4 regions of the Streptomyces sp. RK62 genome follow, and region 3 is predicted to be linked to each of the others. Evidence: riboswitches for the same ligand, from Rfam matches in the RefSeq annotation. Region 3 holds a riboswitch; each other region holds the start of a gene.
The links. Region 3 has a riboswitch for cobalamin ahead of KBY32_RS13530 (ABC transporter substrate-binding protein). Riboswitches for the same ligand answer to the same signal wherever they lie in the genome.
Positions count from the first base shown of each region.

Region 1: linked by a shared signal. The riboswitch ahead of KBY32_RS04195 (ribonucleoside-diphosphate reductase subunit alpha) and the one ahead of KBY32_RS13530 (ABC transporter substrate-binding protein) in region 3 are both predicted to bind cobalamin.
Region 2: linked by a shared signal. The riboswitch ahead of KBY32_RS30255 (cobalamin biosynthesis protein) and the one ahead of KBY32_RS13530 (ABC transporter substrate-binding protein) in region 3 are both predicted to bind cobalamin.
Region 4: linked by a shared signal. The riboswitch ahead of KBY32_RS19575 ((2Fe-2S) ferredoxin domain-containing protein) and the one ahead of KBY32_RS13530 (ABC transporter substrate-binding protein) in region 3 are both predicted to bind cobalamin.

Region 1 covers NZ_JAGPYD010000002.1:96,911-100,717, forward strand. The annotation lists gene KBY32_RS04195 (ribonucleoside-diphosphate reductase subunit alpha) at 1-1,743, opposite strand, end outside; cobalamin riboswitch at 1,866-1,998, opposite strand; gene KBY32_RS04200 (GNAT family N-acetyltransferase) at 2,044-2,550, opposite strand; gene mctP (monocarboxylate uptake permease MctP) at 2,624-3,807, opposite strand, start outside.
Region 2 covers NZ_JAGPYD010000018.1:61,364-65,170, reverse strand. The annotation lists gene KBY32_RS30270 (lysozyme) at 1-92, shown strand, start outside; gene KBY32_RS30265 (inorganic phosphate transporter) at 246-1,478, shown strand; gene KBY32_RS30260 (hypothetical protein) at 1,519-1,740, shown strand; cobalamin riboswitch at 1,836-1,988, shown strand; gene KBY32_RS30255 (cobalamin biosynthesis protein) at 2,089-3,051, shown strand; gene KBY32_RS30250 (cobyric acid synthase) at 3,048-3,807, shown strand, end outside.
Region 3 covers NZ_JAGPYD010000006.1:188,351-192,157, reverse strand. The annotation lists gene KBY32_RS13535 (iron ABC transporter permease) at 1-1,042, opposite strand, end outside; gene KBY32_RS13530 (ABC transporter substrate-binding protein) at 1,039-2,064, opposite strand; cobalamin riboswitch at 2,113-2,234, opposite strand; gene KBY32_RS13525 (PP2C family protein-serine/threonine phosphatase) at 2,450-3,807, opposite strand, start outside.
Region 4 covers NZ_JAGPYD010000009.1:307,045-310,851, reverse strand. The annotation lists gene KBY32_RS19585 (inositol monophosphatase family protein) at 1-192, opposite strand, end outside; gene KBY32_RS19580 (gamma-glutamyltransferase family protein) at 298-2,121, opposite strand; gene KBY32_RS19575 ((2Fe-2S) ferredoxin domain-containing protein) at 2,289-2,687, opposite strand; cobalamin riboswitch at 2,746-2,924, opposite strand; gene KBY32_RS19570 (methylmalonyl-CoA mutase family protein) at 3,066-3,807, shown strand, end outside.

The sequences.
Region 1 (3,807 bases), on a different contig from region 3:
GTTCAGCTCCACGGCGTAGTGGTCGGGGTGCAGCACGCCCCGCGCGGTGCGGGTCTTCTCCCAGGCCGGCACCGGGCCCTCGCGCTCGGCGAGGTCGGCGGACGCCTCGTACGCGGCGAGCATGATCCGCTCGGCGATCCGCGTGGACAGCGCCTTCGCCTCGGGCGAGTCGAAGGGCAGCCGCAGCTGGAAGAAGACGTCCTGCAGACCCATCGCACCCAGGCCCACCGGGCGCCACCGGGCGTTGGAGCGGCCGGCCTGCTCGGTCGGGTAGAAGTTGATGTCCACGACCCGGTCGAGGAACGTGACGGCCGTGCGGACCGTGGCGTCCAGGCGCTCCCAGTCGATGTCCCCGTCGCGCACGAAGGCGCCGAGGTTGACCGAGCCGAGGTTGCAGACCGCCGTCTCCCCGTCGTCCGTGACCTCCAGGATCTCGGTGCACAGGTTGGAGGAGTGCACCACGTGCCCGGGCAGGGCGGTCTGGTTGGCGGTCCGGTTGGCGGCGTCCTTGAAGGTCATCCAGCCGTTGCCGGTCTGCGCGAGGGTGCGCATCATCCGGCCGTACAGCTCGCGGGCCGGGAGGGTCTTGCGCGCGAGGCCCTTCGCCTCGGCCGCACGGTAGGCCGCGTCGAACTCCTCGCCCCACAGGTCGACCAGCTCGGGCACGTCGGCGGGGGAGAACAGGCTCCACGGCCGGTCGGCCTCCACCCGGCGCATGAACTCGTCCGGCACCCAGTGCGCGAGGTTCAGATTGTGCGTACGGCGGGCGTCCTCACCGGTGTTGTCCCGCAGCTCCAGGAACTCCTCGATGTCGGAGTGCCAGGTCTCCAGGTACACCGCCGCCGCGCCCTTGCGCCGCCCGCCCTGGTTCACGGCCGCCACGGAGGCGTCCAGCGTCTTCAGGAACGGGACGATGCCGTTGGAGTGCCCGTTGGTGCCCCGGATCAGCGAACCCCGCGAGCGGATGCGGGAGTACGACAGGCCGATGCCGCCGGCGTGCTTGGAGAGCCGGGCGACCTGGTGGTAGCGGTCGTAGATCGAGTCCAGCTCGTCCTTGGGGGAGTCCAAGAGGTAGCAGGACGACATCTGGGGGTGCCGGGTGCCGGAGTTGAAGAGCGTGGGGGAGGACGGCAGGTACTCCAGGCGGCTCATCAGCCGGTACAGCGCGGCGACCTCGTCCACCGCCGAGGAGGTGTCGTCCGCGGCGAGACCGGAGGCGACCCGCAGCAGGAAGTGCTGGGGCGTCTCGATCACCTTGCGGGTGTGCGGATGCCGCAGCAGATAGCGGCTGTAGAGGGTGCGCAGGCCGAAGTAGCCGAACCGGTCGTCGGCCGCGGGGTCGACGAGCGCGTCGAGCCGGTCCGCGTGCGTCCGCGCGAAAGCGGCGGTCCGGTCGGCGATCAGGCCCTCGCGGTGCCCGGTCGCGACCGACCCGGTGAAGGTCGTGACGCCCTGCGAGGCGGCCTCGGCGGCGATGGAGAGGGTGAGCAGCCGCGCGGCCAGCCGGCTGTACGCCGGGTCCTCGGAGATGAGACCGGCCGCCGCCTCGGTGGCGAGCTCGCGCAGCTCCGCCTCGTCGGCCCGCGCGGACCGGCCGCGCAGCGCGGCGGCGGCGACCCGGCCGGGGTCGGCGTCGGGGAGGTCGGCGGTCAGCTCGGTCAGGGTCCGCAACAGCGCGGCACCGGGACCGTCGTTCTCCGGTTCGGCCGCCGCTGAGGCCGGTTCGGCTGGCGCGATGGTCACGTGAGGCTCTCCCTCGCTCGGCACAGGGCCTTGCGGAGGGCAGGGGGCAGCTCACGAGCGCACGGGGCGTCGCGTCCACCGGCCCATTCCACGAGGCCCGGACGTCTGGCGCACCGGCCGGGTGGCCGGGACGCACTGTCGGCAGGTCCTCGGACTGACCATGTGCACGGAACATGCACAAGTACACCGTTGCGGGACAGTTCCGGATTCGCACCGGATTCCCCTGCGGCGACAGCGAGCATGAGCATACATCTTGTGCTCGCCCGTCGCGCCACCCCTAGATGTTGTGGCGTGGTGGTGTCAGAGCGTCAACTCATAGGTGACGAGCGTGAGGTCGAGGAGCTCCGGCACGGGGTTCCAGTCCCGTTCCGGGGTGCGGACGAAGCCCAGACGCCCGTAGATGCGGTGGGCGCTGTACATGGTGGGCTGGGAGGAGAGGACCACGCGCACACAGCCCTCCGTGGCGCGGGCGCGGTCCAGGCAGGCGCGTACGAGCGCCTCGCCGGCGCCGCGTCCCCGGGCCGCCCGGTCGACGGCGAGCATCCGGATCTCCGCCTCGCCGGGCCCGGCCAGATCCGCCATCGGGCCGCTGCCCGAGACGAACGTCACGCCACCGAGGACGCGGTCGTGCTCGACGGCCACGAGCACCTCGGCGGCCGCCGCGCGCTTCGCCACGTCCTTGAGCTCATGGAGATAGGAGTCGTCCTCGCCGAAGTCGAGGAGGCCGTCGCGGAGATAGGCCTGTGCGGTGATCTCCCCGAGGATGCCGTACTCCCCGGGTTCCGCCTGCCGGATCACGATGTCCATGCACCCGAGTCTGTCGTACGCACACGGCGGCGGGCCGCCGGATTTCTCCGACGGCCCGCCGTGTACCGGTGGTTCAGTGGGACGAGCCCGCCGTGGCCGGCGGCAGCTCCACCTGGACGCCGGGGTCGCCCGCGTCCGCCGTGTAGTCCTCCGGCTTCGTCTCGTCGACGCCGTCCGGGGCCTTCGCGGCCCGCAGGACGAAGGTCAGGACGACGGTGACCAGCACGTTGAGCACGAACGCCGTCAGACCGATGTAGCCGATCTCACCGATGCCCGGGATCTCCTTGGAGGAGCCGCCGAAGTGCTTCTGCGCCGGGGTCGCCACCCCGTACGCGGCGAGCGTGCCGTAGACCATGCCGACCGCCCAGCCGGCCAGCAGGGCCCAGCGGTGGAACCAGCGGGTGAACAGACCGCCCACCAGGGCCGGGAAGGTCTGCAGGATCCAGATGCCGCCCAGCAGCTGGAAGTTGATGGCGACCGTCTTGTCCATGGTGAGGACGAAGACCAGCGCGCCCACCTTCACCAGCAGCGACACGATCTTGGAGACCTTGGTCTCCTGCGCGGGCGTGGCGTCGGGCTTGATGAAGTCCTTGTAGATGTTGCGGGTGAACAGGTTCGCCGCCGCGATGGACATGATCGCCGCAGGCACCAGCGCGCCGATGCCGATCGCCGCGAAGGCCACGCCCGCGAACCAGGCGGGGAACATGTTCTCGAACAGCTGTGGGATCGCCAGCTGGCCGTTCTGCACCTTGATGCCGGCCGCGATCGCCATGAAGCCGAGCAGCGCCAGCAGGCCCAGCATCAGGGAGTACAGCGGCAGGATCGTGGTGTTGCGCCGGATCACCTCACGGCTGCGCGAGGACAGCGTCGCGGTGATCGAGTGCGGATACATGAACAGCGCGAGGGCGGAGCCAAGCGCCAGCGTGGCGTACGTCCACTGGGTCGCGTCCGGCGGGGTGAGCGCTCCGCGCGGGGCACCCGTGGCCGGGTTGGTCTGGCTGTACGCCTCGCTCGCCTTGGCGAAGATCTCGTCGAAGCCGCCCAGCTTGATCGGGATGTAGATGATCGCCACCGCGATGACGATGTAGATCAGCGTGTCCTTGACGAACGCGATCAGCGCGGGGGCGCGCAGGCCCGACGAGTAGGTGTACGCGGCCAGCACACCGAAGGCGATGAGCAGCGGCAGGTCCTTGACGAACCAGTTGGTGCTCTCGCCGCCGCCGACGCCCATCACGTCCAGGACGGCCTGGATGCCGA
Region 2 (3,807 bases), on a different contig from region 3:
GGCAGTACGACAACGCCGGCAGCCTGCCGGGTGACCAGAATCTCTTCAACGGGTCGCCGGCACAGCTCAAGAGGTTCGCCCGGGGCCGCTAGCCGGGCCCCGCCCGGGCCGTGCGGACGGAGGGCTTCCGTTCATCGGGGAAACCCTCCCTCCCGGACACCGTGCGGCCCGCCCCAGTTCACCTTCCGTTCACTCAGGTTTCCTACGTTCATCGAGCCAATGACCTCGAACGATTGCCTGGGTAAATGGAAAACTTCTCGCTGATCCTCGCGATCGTGGTGGTAACCGCGCTCGCGTTCGATTTCACGAACGGTTTTCACGACACCGCCAACGCGATGGCCACCACCATCTCGACCGGTGCGCTCAAGCCCAAGGTCGCGGTGGCCATGTCCGCCGTGCTCAACCTTGTGGGCGCCTTCCTCTCGGTGGAGGTCGCCAACACGATCTCCAAGGGTCTCGTCGACGAGACCGGCATCCGTCCCGAGGTCATCTTCGCCGCGTTGGTCGGCGCGATCCTCTGGAACCTCCTGACCTGGCTGGTGGGCCTGCCCTCCAGTTCGTCGCACGCCCTCATGGGCGGCCTGATCGGCGCCGCCATCGCCTCGGCCGGCGTCGGCGCCGTCCACGGCGACGTGCTCGTCACCAAGGTCCTGCTCCCGGCCATCGCCGCCCCGATCGTCGCGGGCGTCGCGGCCCTGCTGGCCACGCGGCTCACCTACCGGCTCGGCCGGAAGGCCGACGGCGAGGCCGCGAAGAAGGGCTACCGCGCCGGCCAGATCGCCTCCGCGGGCCTCGTCTCGCTCGCCCACGGCACCAACGACGCGCAGAAGACCATGGGCATCATCACCCTCGCCCTGGTCGCGGGCGGCGCCCTCGCCCCCGACTCGGACCCGCCCACCTGGGTCATCCTCTCCGCCGGTCTGGCCATCGCGCTCGGCACCTACCTCGGCGGCTGGCGCATCATCCGCACCATGGGCAAGGGCCTGACCGACCTCCAGCCGCAGCAGGGCTTCGCCGCCCAGACCAGCGCCGCGACGGTCATCCTGGCCTCCTCGCACCTCGGCTTCTCGCTGTCCACCACGCACTCCGTGTCCGGCGCCGTGATGGGCGCGGGCCTCGGCCGCAAGGGCGGTGTGGTCCGCTGGTCCACGGCCACCCGGATGTTCGTCGCCTGGGGCCTGACGCTGCCGGCCGCCGCGCTGGTCGCCGCGCTCGCCGAGTACGTGACCGGCCTCGGCAGCTGGGGCACCGCCGTCGTCGCGGTCTTCCTGGTCGCCTCCAGTTTCGCGATCTGGAAGATCTCCCGCCGCGAGGTCGTCGACCACACCAACGTCAACGCCGACGAAGAGCCGGCCGGTGTGGTGACCACCGCCATGGCCGCCGTGACCCCGCCTCCCACGGGCACGGTGACCGAGGACCTCGCGGTCACCGTCCCGGCTCCGGCCACCGGACCCAAGCCCACCAAGCTCGGCGTCTGACTCCCGGTCACTCCTCCCGGCAACCCAAGGAAGCAGCAGTATGAAGATCGACTGGGCGGCTCTCGGCTCCGTCTTCGGTGTCAGTCTCGTGGTCACGGTGGCCCTCGTGGGCCTGTTCACCCTCGGCATCGCGGGTCTCTCGCGCCGCGAACGGGCGGTCGCCCAGGGCGGCTCGGCCGCGCTCGCGGTCACCGGCGCCTACGCGTGCTTCGCCGCCTGCACGGCGGCCGTGGCCTACGGCATCTATCTCATCGTGGCCTGACGTACGGCCTTCGACTCCTGAGGTGCGTGACGGAACTCCGTCGCGCACCTTCGGTGTGTGTGGGCCTGCGCACACTCTCCCGTCGCAGGTCACAGGCAAGTTGACGGTCGTCGCGACCCGTGGTGGACTTCCGGAGCCATCTACGGCGGCAGAAGAGGAAGCCGGTGCGAATCCGGCGCGGTCCCGCCACTGTCACCGGGGTAGATACCCCCGGGAGCCAGGAACTCTCGCCGCCGGTCTCGTCGAACCAGGGCGTGGACACCCTGAGTGAGGACATCACGCGATGCTCGCCTGCCGATCGTCACGCAGTACCGGACCCCTGTCCGACGCCACCACCGGCTGAACCCCGTGCGTGCCGAACGCGTCTTCGCGTACGGCGCCGCCGCCGGACTCCTCGGTGACCTGCTGCTCGGCGATCCACGCCGGGGGCATCCGGTCGCCGCGTTCGGACGTGCCGCGGGCGCCGTGGAACGGGTGTTGTGGCGCGACGACCGCGCCTGGGGTCTGCTGCACACCGCCGTGTGCGCCGGTGGCGCCGTGGCGGCCGCCGGGCTCGCCGCACGCGCCGTGCGCCCCTCCCCCGCCGCCTCCGTCGCCCTGACCGGCGCCGTCACCTGGGCCGTCGTCGGCGGTACGTCACTCGCCCGGGAGGCCCGGACGATCGGGCGCGCCCTGGAGGCCGGGGACGTCGAGGCGGCCAGGGCGCGGCTGCCGCATTTGTGCGGACGGGACCCGCAGGCGCTGGACGCCGACGGGATCGCGCGGGCCGTCGTGGAGTCCGTCGCCGAGAACACCTCGGACGCCGTGGTCGGCGCCCTGGTGTGGGGAGCCGTCGCCGGGGTGCCGGGCCTCGCGGGCTTCCGGGCCGTCAACACCCTCGACGCCATGGTCGGGCACCGCTCCCCCAGGTACCGCCGCTACGGCTGGGCCTCGGCGCGCCTCGACGACGTCGCCGGCTGGCCGGGCGCCCGGCTGACCGCCGCGCTGGCCGCCGTCGCCGGGGGCGACCCCCGGGGCGCCGTACGGGCCTGGCGGGCCGACGCCCACCGTCATCCGAGCCCCAACGCGGGCCCCGTGGAGGCCTCGTTCGCGGGGGCGCTCGGCGTGCGGCTGGGCGGGACGCTGTCGTACGGCGGCCGAGTGGAGCACCGGCCCGTGCTCAACGGCGCCGCCGGACGGGCCGTCGAGGTCGGGGACATCGAGCGGGCCGTCCGGCTCTCGCAGCGGGTGGGCGTGCTCGCGCTGGGCGTGTGCGCCGGCGCCCGGCTGCTGCTGGGGCGCCGGCGCGGGACGAGAGGACGGACCTCGTGAACGGTGGACTCCTGGTCGCCGGCACCACCTCCGACGCCGGCAAGAGCGTCGTCACCGCCGGGATCTGCCGGTGGCTGGTGCGGCAGGGCGTGAAGGTGGCGCCCTTCAAGGCGCAGAACATGTCGCTGAACTCGTTCGTGACCCGCGAGGGCGCGGAGATCGGGCGCGCGCAGGCCATGCAGGCCCAGGCCTGCCGGGTGGAGCCGACCGCGCTGATGAACCCCGTGCTGCTCAAGCCCGGCGGCGACCGCAGCAGCCAGGTCGTGCTGCTCGGCCGGCCGGTCGGCGAGATGAGCGCCCGCGGCTACCACGGCGGCAGGCAGGAACAGTTGCTCGGCACCGTGCTCGACTCGCTCGCCGAACTGCGGGGCGCGTACGACGCGGTGATCTGCGAGGGCGCGGGCTCCCCGGCCGAGATCAACCTGCGCCGCACCGACATCGTGAACATGGGGATCGCGCGCGGCGCGGGCCTGCCCGTGCTGGTCGTCGGCGACATCGACCGCGGCGGTGTCTTCGCCTCGTTCTTCGGGACCGTGGCACTGCTGGCGCCCGAGGACCAGGAGCTGGTCGCCGGGTTCCTCGTCAACAAGTTCCGCGGGGACGTCTCGCTGCTGGAACCGGGCCTGGACATGCTGCACGGCCTCACCGGCCGGCGGACGTACGGCGTGCTGCCCTTCCAGCACGGCCTCGGCATCGACGAGGAGGACGGCCTGCGGGTGTCGCTGCGCGGGGCGGTGCGCGAGTCCGAGGTGGCCG
Region 3 (3,807 bases):
GGGCCGTGAGGACGCCGACGGGTATCTCCATCGGCGCGGCGATCGTCCGCGCGGCGATGTCGGCCCAGACGAGGAAGACCGCTCCGCCGAGCGCCGCCGTCGGCAGGACCCGGCGGTGGTCGCCGCCGACGAACAGGCGCACGATGTGGGGCGTCATCAGGCCGACGAAGCCGATCGGCCCGGCCGCCGCGACCAGCACGCCCGTGACGAGGGACAGCAGGACGAACAGCCGGGCACGGAAGCTGGCCACGTCCAGCCCCATGGTGGTGGCCGCCTCCTCGCCGGCCAGCAGCAGGTTCAGGTTGCGGGCCTGCGCCAACAGGACGCCGACACCGAGCAGCAAGGCCGTGCTCGGCAGCCACAGCGTGCCCCAGTCGACCCCGCCGAGACCGCCGAGGGTCCAGGCGAGGACCGCGCGGGTCTCGTTGCCCCGGTCGGTGGTGAGCAACAACAGATCGAGGACCGCGGTGAGCATCGCGGCGATCGCCACGCCGGACAGCACGAGACGGGAGGAGGTGATGCGTCCGCCGGTGCGGGCGGTGGCGTACACGAGCAGCAGCGCCCCCAACGCCCCCACGAAGGCTGCCACCGGCAGGGAGACCGGACCGAAAAGGGTGACTCCGAACACGATGACGGAGACCGCGCCGAGGGACGCCCCCGAGGAGACGCCGAGCAGATACGGCTCGGCGAGCGGGTTGCGCACCAGCGCCTGAAGGGCGGTGCCGACCACCGCGAGGCCGGCGCCGGTGACCGCCCCGAGCAGCACCCGCGGCGCTCGCACGTCCACCACGATGGTCTCCCGGGCCCGCGACCAGTCCGGCTGCTGCCAGTCGGCACCCAGTGCGTGCGTCACGATGCCCCACACCTGGGCGGGTGGCACCTGGACGGAGCCGATCGCAAGTCCGGTGACGGCGGAGACGACGAGCAGGGCGGTGAGCACCAACAGTGTGACGGCCAGCCGGGTTCGGCCCTCTCCTGGCTCGGTGGTCCTCCGTCGTCGGACTCGCGTCTCGACGGACGTGACGGTGGTGGTCCGGGTCACCGGAAGCTCTCGGGGTGCAGTCCGCGGGCAAGATCGTCGACGGCGTACGCCGAGCGGATTCCCACCAGCGTGGCGGTCAGCGGCAGCACGACGAACCGCTTGTTCCTGACAGCGGGGACGTCGGCGAGTGCGGGCTGGGACAGCAGGAACCTCTTCTTCTGCTCAACGCTTCCGGCACCCGCGTAGTCGTAGACGGCGATGACCTCCGGTCTGCGCTCGATGACCTGCTCCCAGGAGACGTCGCCGAAGACGTCGTCGAGGTCGGCGAAGACGTTCTCGCCGCCGGCCAGCCGGATGAGCTCGGTGCCGAGGCTCTTGCCGCCCGCGGTGAAGGCGGCCTTGTCGCCGCTGTCGTAGACGAAGACGGGTACGTCGGGCTCGCCCTCGACCTTGCCGGCGGCCTTGCCGACGCGGCTCTTGAGGTCGGTGACCAGCTTGTCGGCCCGGTCCGTGACACCGAAGATCTTGCCGATGGTGCGGACCTCGTCGTAGGTGTCCTCCATCGTCACCTTCTTCTTGCCGCAGTACTCACGGTTGAGGTAGGTGTCGATGCCCGCGTCGGCGAACGCCGTGCGGGAGCGGCCCTCCTTCTCGGCGAAGGCGCTGCCGTAGCCGCCGTAGACGAAGTCGGGTTCGGCATCCAGGACCTTCTCGAACGACGGTTCCTTCCGCGCCAGTTCGGGAACCGCCTCGTAGTCCTCCTTCAGCTCGGGCAGCACCGCGGAGTCGGGGAAGGCCGTGCCGACCATACGATCCTTCAGGCCGAGGGCGAGCATGAGTTCCGCCGGGTGCTGATGGATGGTGACCACCCGCGACGGCGGCCTGTCGTACGTCGTCCTCACACCGCAGTTGTCGACGGTGACCGGGAAACCCGCGGGCACGGCCGCGGTGGCCTTCGCGTCCCCGCCGCTCTCGTCGGCCGCACCGCAGTTCGTGGTCAGCAACACTGACGACAGAGCCACGGCAGCTGCCGTGGCACGAAGGAACCCGCGCGTGCGGGCAGGGCTGAACAGCTGGGACACGTGAAGCCTCCTGGAGTCCGCGCTCCTCGGATCGGGCCCGCGACGGACCAGTGTCCTGACTCCCGGATCGACGCTTCCTCCGCCTTCCCGCGCGGCGCGCAGTGGCGTGTCGGAGGGGCGCTCCCCGGTCACAGTGGCGGGACCGTGCCGGATTCGCACCGGCTTCCTGTCTCCCGTCGCGGCGATGACCAGGTGATCCTACGATTCCCCGTGTCATCGGCAAAAGGCCGAGGGGTTCCGGCCGCACGCACCACGCCTCCTCGACGCTCCGTGGACGGCCCACTTGCCTGCTGGGTCCGCCCAAGGAGCGAGCGCCGTGCTGATCACTCGTGACCGCGCTCGGGTGACTGCCTGTCAGGCGGTCTGGCCTCGTATCCTTGTGGCCTTATGCCGGGAGCTGTGGGGAGCGGGTGCCGGCAGGAATGCGCAGGGCGAGGATGGCCATGTCGTCCTGGCCGTCGCTCGGGTGGTGATCGGCCAGGACCTGCACGAGTTCGTGCAGCGGCCGGGTGGCATGGGTGGCGGCGAGGTCGGCGAGCGCGGTCAGGCCCACATCGATGGAGTGGGCTGGATGTTCGATGAGGCCGTCGGTGAAGAAGAGGAGGATCGAGCCCGCGGGCAGGGAGCGAGTGTGGTCGGGGCGGTGTTCACCGGTGCTCACCCCGAGCGGCAGGCCGGGCTCGGCGTGCAGGTACTCCGTTTCCAGGTCAGGGCTGATCAGCAGGGGAGGAAAGTGCCCGGCCGTGCTCCATCGCAGTACCCACCCGGACGGATCGGGTTCGATGCGGGCCAGGCAGGCTGTGGTGACCGGGACCTCCGCAGTGGCATGCAGAGTGCGGTCCAGTTGGGCGAGGATCTCGCTGGGCGGAGTACGGCGGTCGTACAGCAGCGCCCGGAGCATGCTGTGGGTCTGCGCCATGGCGGCCGCCGCGTACAGGTCGTGGCCGCCTACGTCACCGATCATGATGCCGACCGCCTCGTCAGGCAGCACGATGGCGTCGTACCAGTCCCCGCCGAGCCGGTTGGGTTCATCGGCCGGCCGGTAGACGGTGGCGGCGGTGAAGGGGCTCAGATCGGGCAACGTGGGCAGCAGCAGACGCTGGAAGGTCTCCGCGCTGTCACGGACCTGTCCGAAAAGGCGGGCGTTCTCGATCGCGATACCGGCGGCGCTGGCGAGGGCGACCACCACGTCCTCGTCATCGGGGCCGAAAGGACGGCCGTCGAGACGTTCGGACAGGTAGAGATCGCCGTAGATCTCGCCGCGGACGCTGATCGCCACTCCCAGCAGGGTGCGCATGGGCGGATGACCGGGCGGGAAGCCGGCGGAGGCGGGATGCGAAGGGATGTCGTCGACGCGGAGTGGTTCGGGATTGTGGATGAGATGCCCGAGCACGCCCCGACCGTGGGGGAACGCCACCCCGCCCAGATCGGCGCGTTCCGTCTCAGTCAGCCCCGCCGTGATGAAGGCCTTGAGATACTCGCCGGACTCGTGCAGCACCCCCAGGGCGCCGTAGCGTGCGCCGACCAGTTCCATCGCGGTGGTGACGATGCGCCGCAGCACGGCCGAGAGATCCAGTTCCCCGCTGATGGCCAGCACCGCGCCCAGCAGACCCTGCAGCCGGTCCTTGGCGTCGGCCAGGGCTTGTAACTGCGCACCGATCTCGTCCAGCTCGGTGTCCAGCTGCAGCCGCAGGTCAGGAACCTTCGGCTGCTCGGTCCGCCCGGGCTGGTCCTGGTCACTCA
Region 4 (3,807 bases), on a different contig from region 3:
GAGATACCGCTCGGCGAGCCGGTCGGCGTCGGTCACCAGGTCGTGCGGTCCGCTCTTGCGGTCGACCTCGTGGTCGGCGAGCCGGCGGAAACGGGGCATGATCTCGGCGGCCGCCGCCTTGCGGACGGCGTCCTCCACGTCGGTGGCGTGCTGGGCGAGAAACTCTTCGATGGTTTCGTTTTCTTCGATCACCCGTCCATGGAAACACGCGCCACTGACAACGCCCGCCCGCCGGGTGACCTGCGGATGGAGTCCCGGTGAACTCGCGGGGCCGCTACCCCTCAGCCCCCCGGCCTCTCAGCGGCCGACGGCGTAGCCCTGCATGCCGCGCGGGTTCGCCGCGGCGGACAGCACCCCGGTGCCGGGGTCCCGGGCGACCGCGCACAGGCGGCCCTCCGACCAGGCGTCGCCGACCGTGACGTCGTGACCGCGCCGCCGCAGCCCGTCGATCACCGCGGGGTCGGTGCGGCCCTCCACGGTGACGCTCCCGGGCCGTGTCCCACGCGGGTAGAAGGAGCCGGGAAAGCTGTCGTTGTGCCAGTTCGGGGCGTCGATCGCGCCCTGCAGGTCGAGGCCGCCGCGGACCTGCCCGCGCAGCGCGACCGCGAGGAAGAAGTGCAGCTGCCACTGGTCCTGCTGATCCCCGCCGGGGGTGCCGAAGGCGAGGACGGGCACGCCGTCGCGCAGCGCGATGCTGGGGGTGAGCGTGGTGCGCGGGCGCCGGCCGGGGGTCAGGGAGTTCGGCAGGCCCTCCTCCAGCCAGGTCATCTGCAGTCGGGTGCCGAGCGGGAAGCCTAGTTCGGGCACGACGGGGTTGGACTGGAGCCAGCCGCCGCTCGGGGTGGCCGCGATCATGTTGCCCCACCGGTCGACGATGTCGAGGTGGCAGGTGTCGCCCCGGGTGAGCCCGTCCGCGGCGACCTCGGGCTCGGCCGGCACCGGGGACACGGGCGACTTGGCGACCGTCGGCTCCCCGGCGCCCGGCGCGACGGAACCGGGCGCGGCGGCCTCCCCGCGCGCGTGGGCGCCCAGCCGGGGCACGCGCCCGCCGGGGCTGCCGGGCCGCAGCTCGAAGGAGGCGGCCTCGCCCACCAGCCGGCGCCGCTCGGCGTTGTACGCGTCGGAGAGCAGGTCGTCGAGCGGCACCTCGGCGGCGTCGCCGTACCAGGCCTCCCGGTCGGCCATGGCCAGCTTGCAGCCCTCGACGAGCAGGTGGACGTAGTCGGCGGACCCGTACGGCGGCAGGTCGTCCGGGAGCAGGGCGAGCTGCTGGAGGAGCACCGGGCCCTGGCTCCAGGGCCCCGCCTTGCACAGGGTCCAGCCGTTCCAGTCGTACGTCGCGGGCGCCTCGTAGGTCGCGGACCAGCCGGCGAGGTCGGCGGCGGTGAGGGTGCCGGTGTGCCGCTCGCCGCTGGTGTCGAGGGTGGGCCGCTGCGCCTGCCGGACGAGCGCCTCGGCGATGAACCCGGTACGCCACACCGCGCGCGCGGCCTCGATCTGCGCGACGCGGTCACCTGCGCCGGAGATCTCGTCCAGCAGGCGCTTCCAGGTGGCGGCGAGGGCCGGGTTGCGGAAGAGGGCGCCGGGGCGGGGCGGCTCGCCGTCCGGCAGATACACCTCGGCGGAGGAGGTCCACTCCGTCTCGAACAGCTCGCGCACGGTCTCCACGGTCTCGCCGACCCGCTCCACGGGCGCGTGCCCGTGTTCGGCGTAGTGGACGGCGTACGCGAGGACGTCGGCGGGCGCCAGGGTGCCGTGGTCGCGCAGCAGCACCATCCAGGCGTCGAAGGCGCCGGGCACGGCGGCGGCCAGCGGTCCGGTGCCGGGGACGAGGTCCAGGCCGAGGCCGCGGTAGTGGGCGACGGTGGCGCCCGCGGGGGCGACGCCCTGGCCGCACAGCACCCGCACCTCGCCGCCCGCCGGGGCGAGGAGGATGGGCACCTCGCCGGCGGGGCCGTTGAGATGCGGTTCGACGACGTGGAGCACGAACGCGCCCGCCACGGCGGCGTCGTAGGCGTTGCCGCCGCGCTCCAGCACCGCCATCGCGGACTGCGAGGCGAGCCAGTGCGTGGAGGACACCATGCCGAAGGTGCCCTGGAGGGTGGGACGGGTGGTGAACATGGCGGGCGTCACCTCGCGGTCGGGGCCGGACGGGTCCGTCCGATCTTCCGTGACCGCCTGTTCGATGTTCAACCGTTCATGGGGGGTGTGGAGCGAGGGTGGCGTGAAGGTGTGGAGAGGTCGGGCGCCCATGGCGGGCACGCAGGGCGCGGCTACGGGCGGTCGGTTCAGCCCTTCCCCGACGCCCGCGACGAGGGCGCCGGGATGGTGTGAAAGGCCAGGATCTCCGGGCAGGGAGCAACTCCGGGCCCGCCGGCCCGCACCCAGGCGATGACGTCCTCGGTGGCGTCGGGGTCGTTGACGAGCCCGAGCCAGACCGGCCGGGCGCCCGCCGCGCGCGCCGCGGCGGAGGGCTGGACGACGACCACGTTGGCGTGGTCGCAGACGTCCAGGCAGTCCGAGACACGCACCGGGACGCTCTCCTTCAGCCGGGCGGCCTGACCCGCGTGGTCGACACCGGTCACCTTCGGACTGCCGCAGCAGCAGTCCCGGCAGAGCACGACCCGGCAGGGCGTGGACGGGGTACGCGGGGGCTCGGACGACGGCTGGGGTGGAAGGACGGACATACACGCCTCAAGGGTCGGGGCTCGTACGCGGAGCCGGCCTGCGGATGACCTCCCCGCCCGGAGGCGCGGAGGTGCCGGCAGGTCTTCGGACTCGGGTTCGTCCCGGCGGGGCGCCTTCCCGGTCTCCCAGTGGCGTGCCTGCCCCGCCCGTCCCCCTCACCGCTGCGCGTCAGTTCCGGATTCGCACCGGATTCCCTGGCCCCGGAAAGGGGCGCGACCAGCCCCGCGAGGCTATCAAGTCAGGGCCCGGAGCCAGTCGTTCAGCGGGTCCGCGCGGGCACCGCCGAGGCCCCGAGACCCAGGTCACAATCTGGAAGAGGGCAAGGTCACAGCCATGCCCCCTGCTGCTCCTTTGACCATCTGACCTAGCATCCGAGCATGACGGTCCTGCCTGACGACGGGCTCTCGCTGGCCGCCGAGTTCCCTGACGCAACCCATGAGCAGTGGCGACACCTGGTGGAAGGTGTGCTGCGCAAGGCGGGCAAGGACGTGTCGGGGACGGCTGCCGAGGACGCCCTGTCCACCCCACTCGAGGACGGGATGCGCTCCCGCCCGCTGTACACCGCGCGTGACGCCGCGCCCGACCCCGGCCTGCCCGGCTTCGCCCCCTATGTGCGGGGTGGTCGCCCCGAGGGCAACACCGCCGGCGGCTGGGACGTACGGCAGCGGCACACCACGGCCGCGGACGGCGTGGTGCTGGCGGACCTGGAGAACGGCGTCACCTCGCTCTGGCTGGTCCTCGGCGAGGCCGGTATCCCGGTGTCCTCCCTCCGCAGCGCCCTCGACGGCGTCTACCTCGACCTCGCCCCGGTCGTCCTGGACGCGGGCGCCGAGTCGGAGGCCGCCGCACTGGCGCTGCTCGCCCTGTACGAGGAGCGCGACGTCGCCAAGGACGCGGCACGCGGCAACCTCGGCTTCGACCCGCTCGGCCACGAGGCCCGCACGGGTACGCCCCTGCCGTTCGCGCCGGCCGCCGCGCCGGCCAGGCGGTGCGCCGAGGAGTACCCCGGGCTCAGGGCCCTGACCGTGGACGCGCTGCCGTACCACGAGGCCGGCGGCTCGGCCGCGCAGGAGCTCGGCGCCGCGCTGGCCACCGGTGTGGCGTATCTGCGGGAGCTGA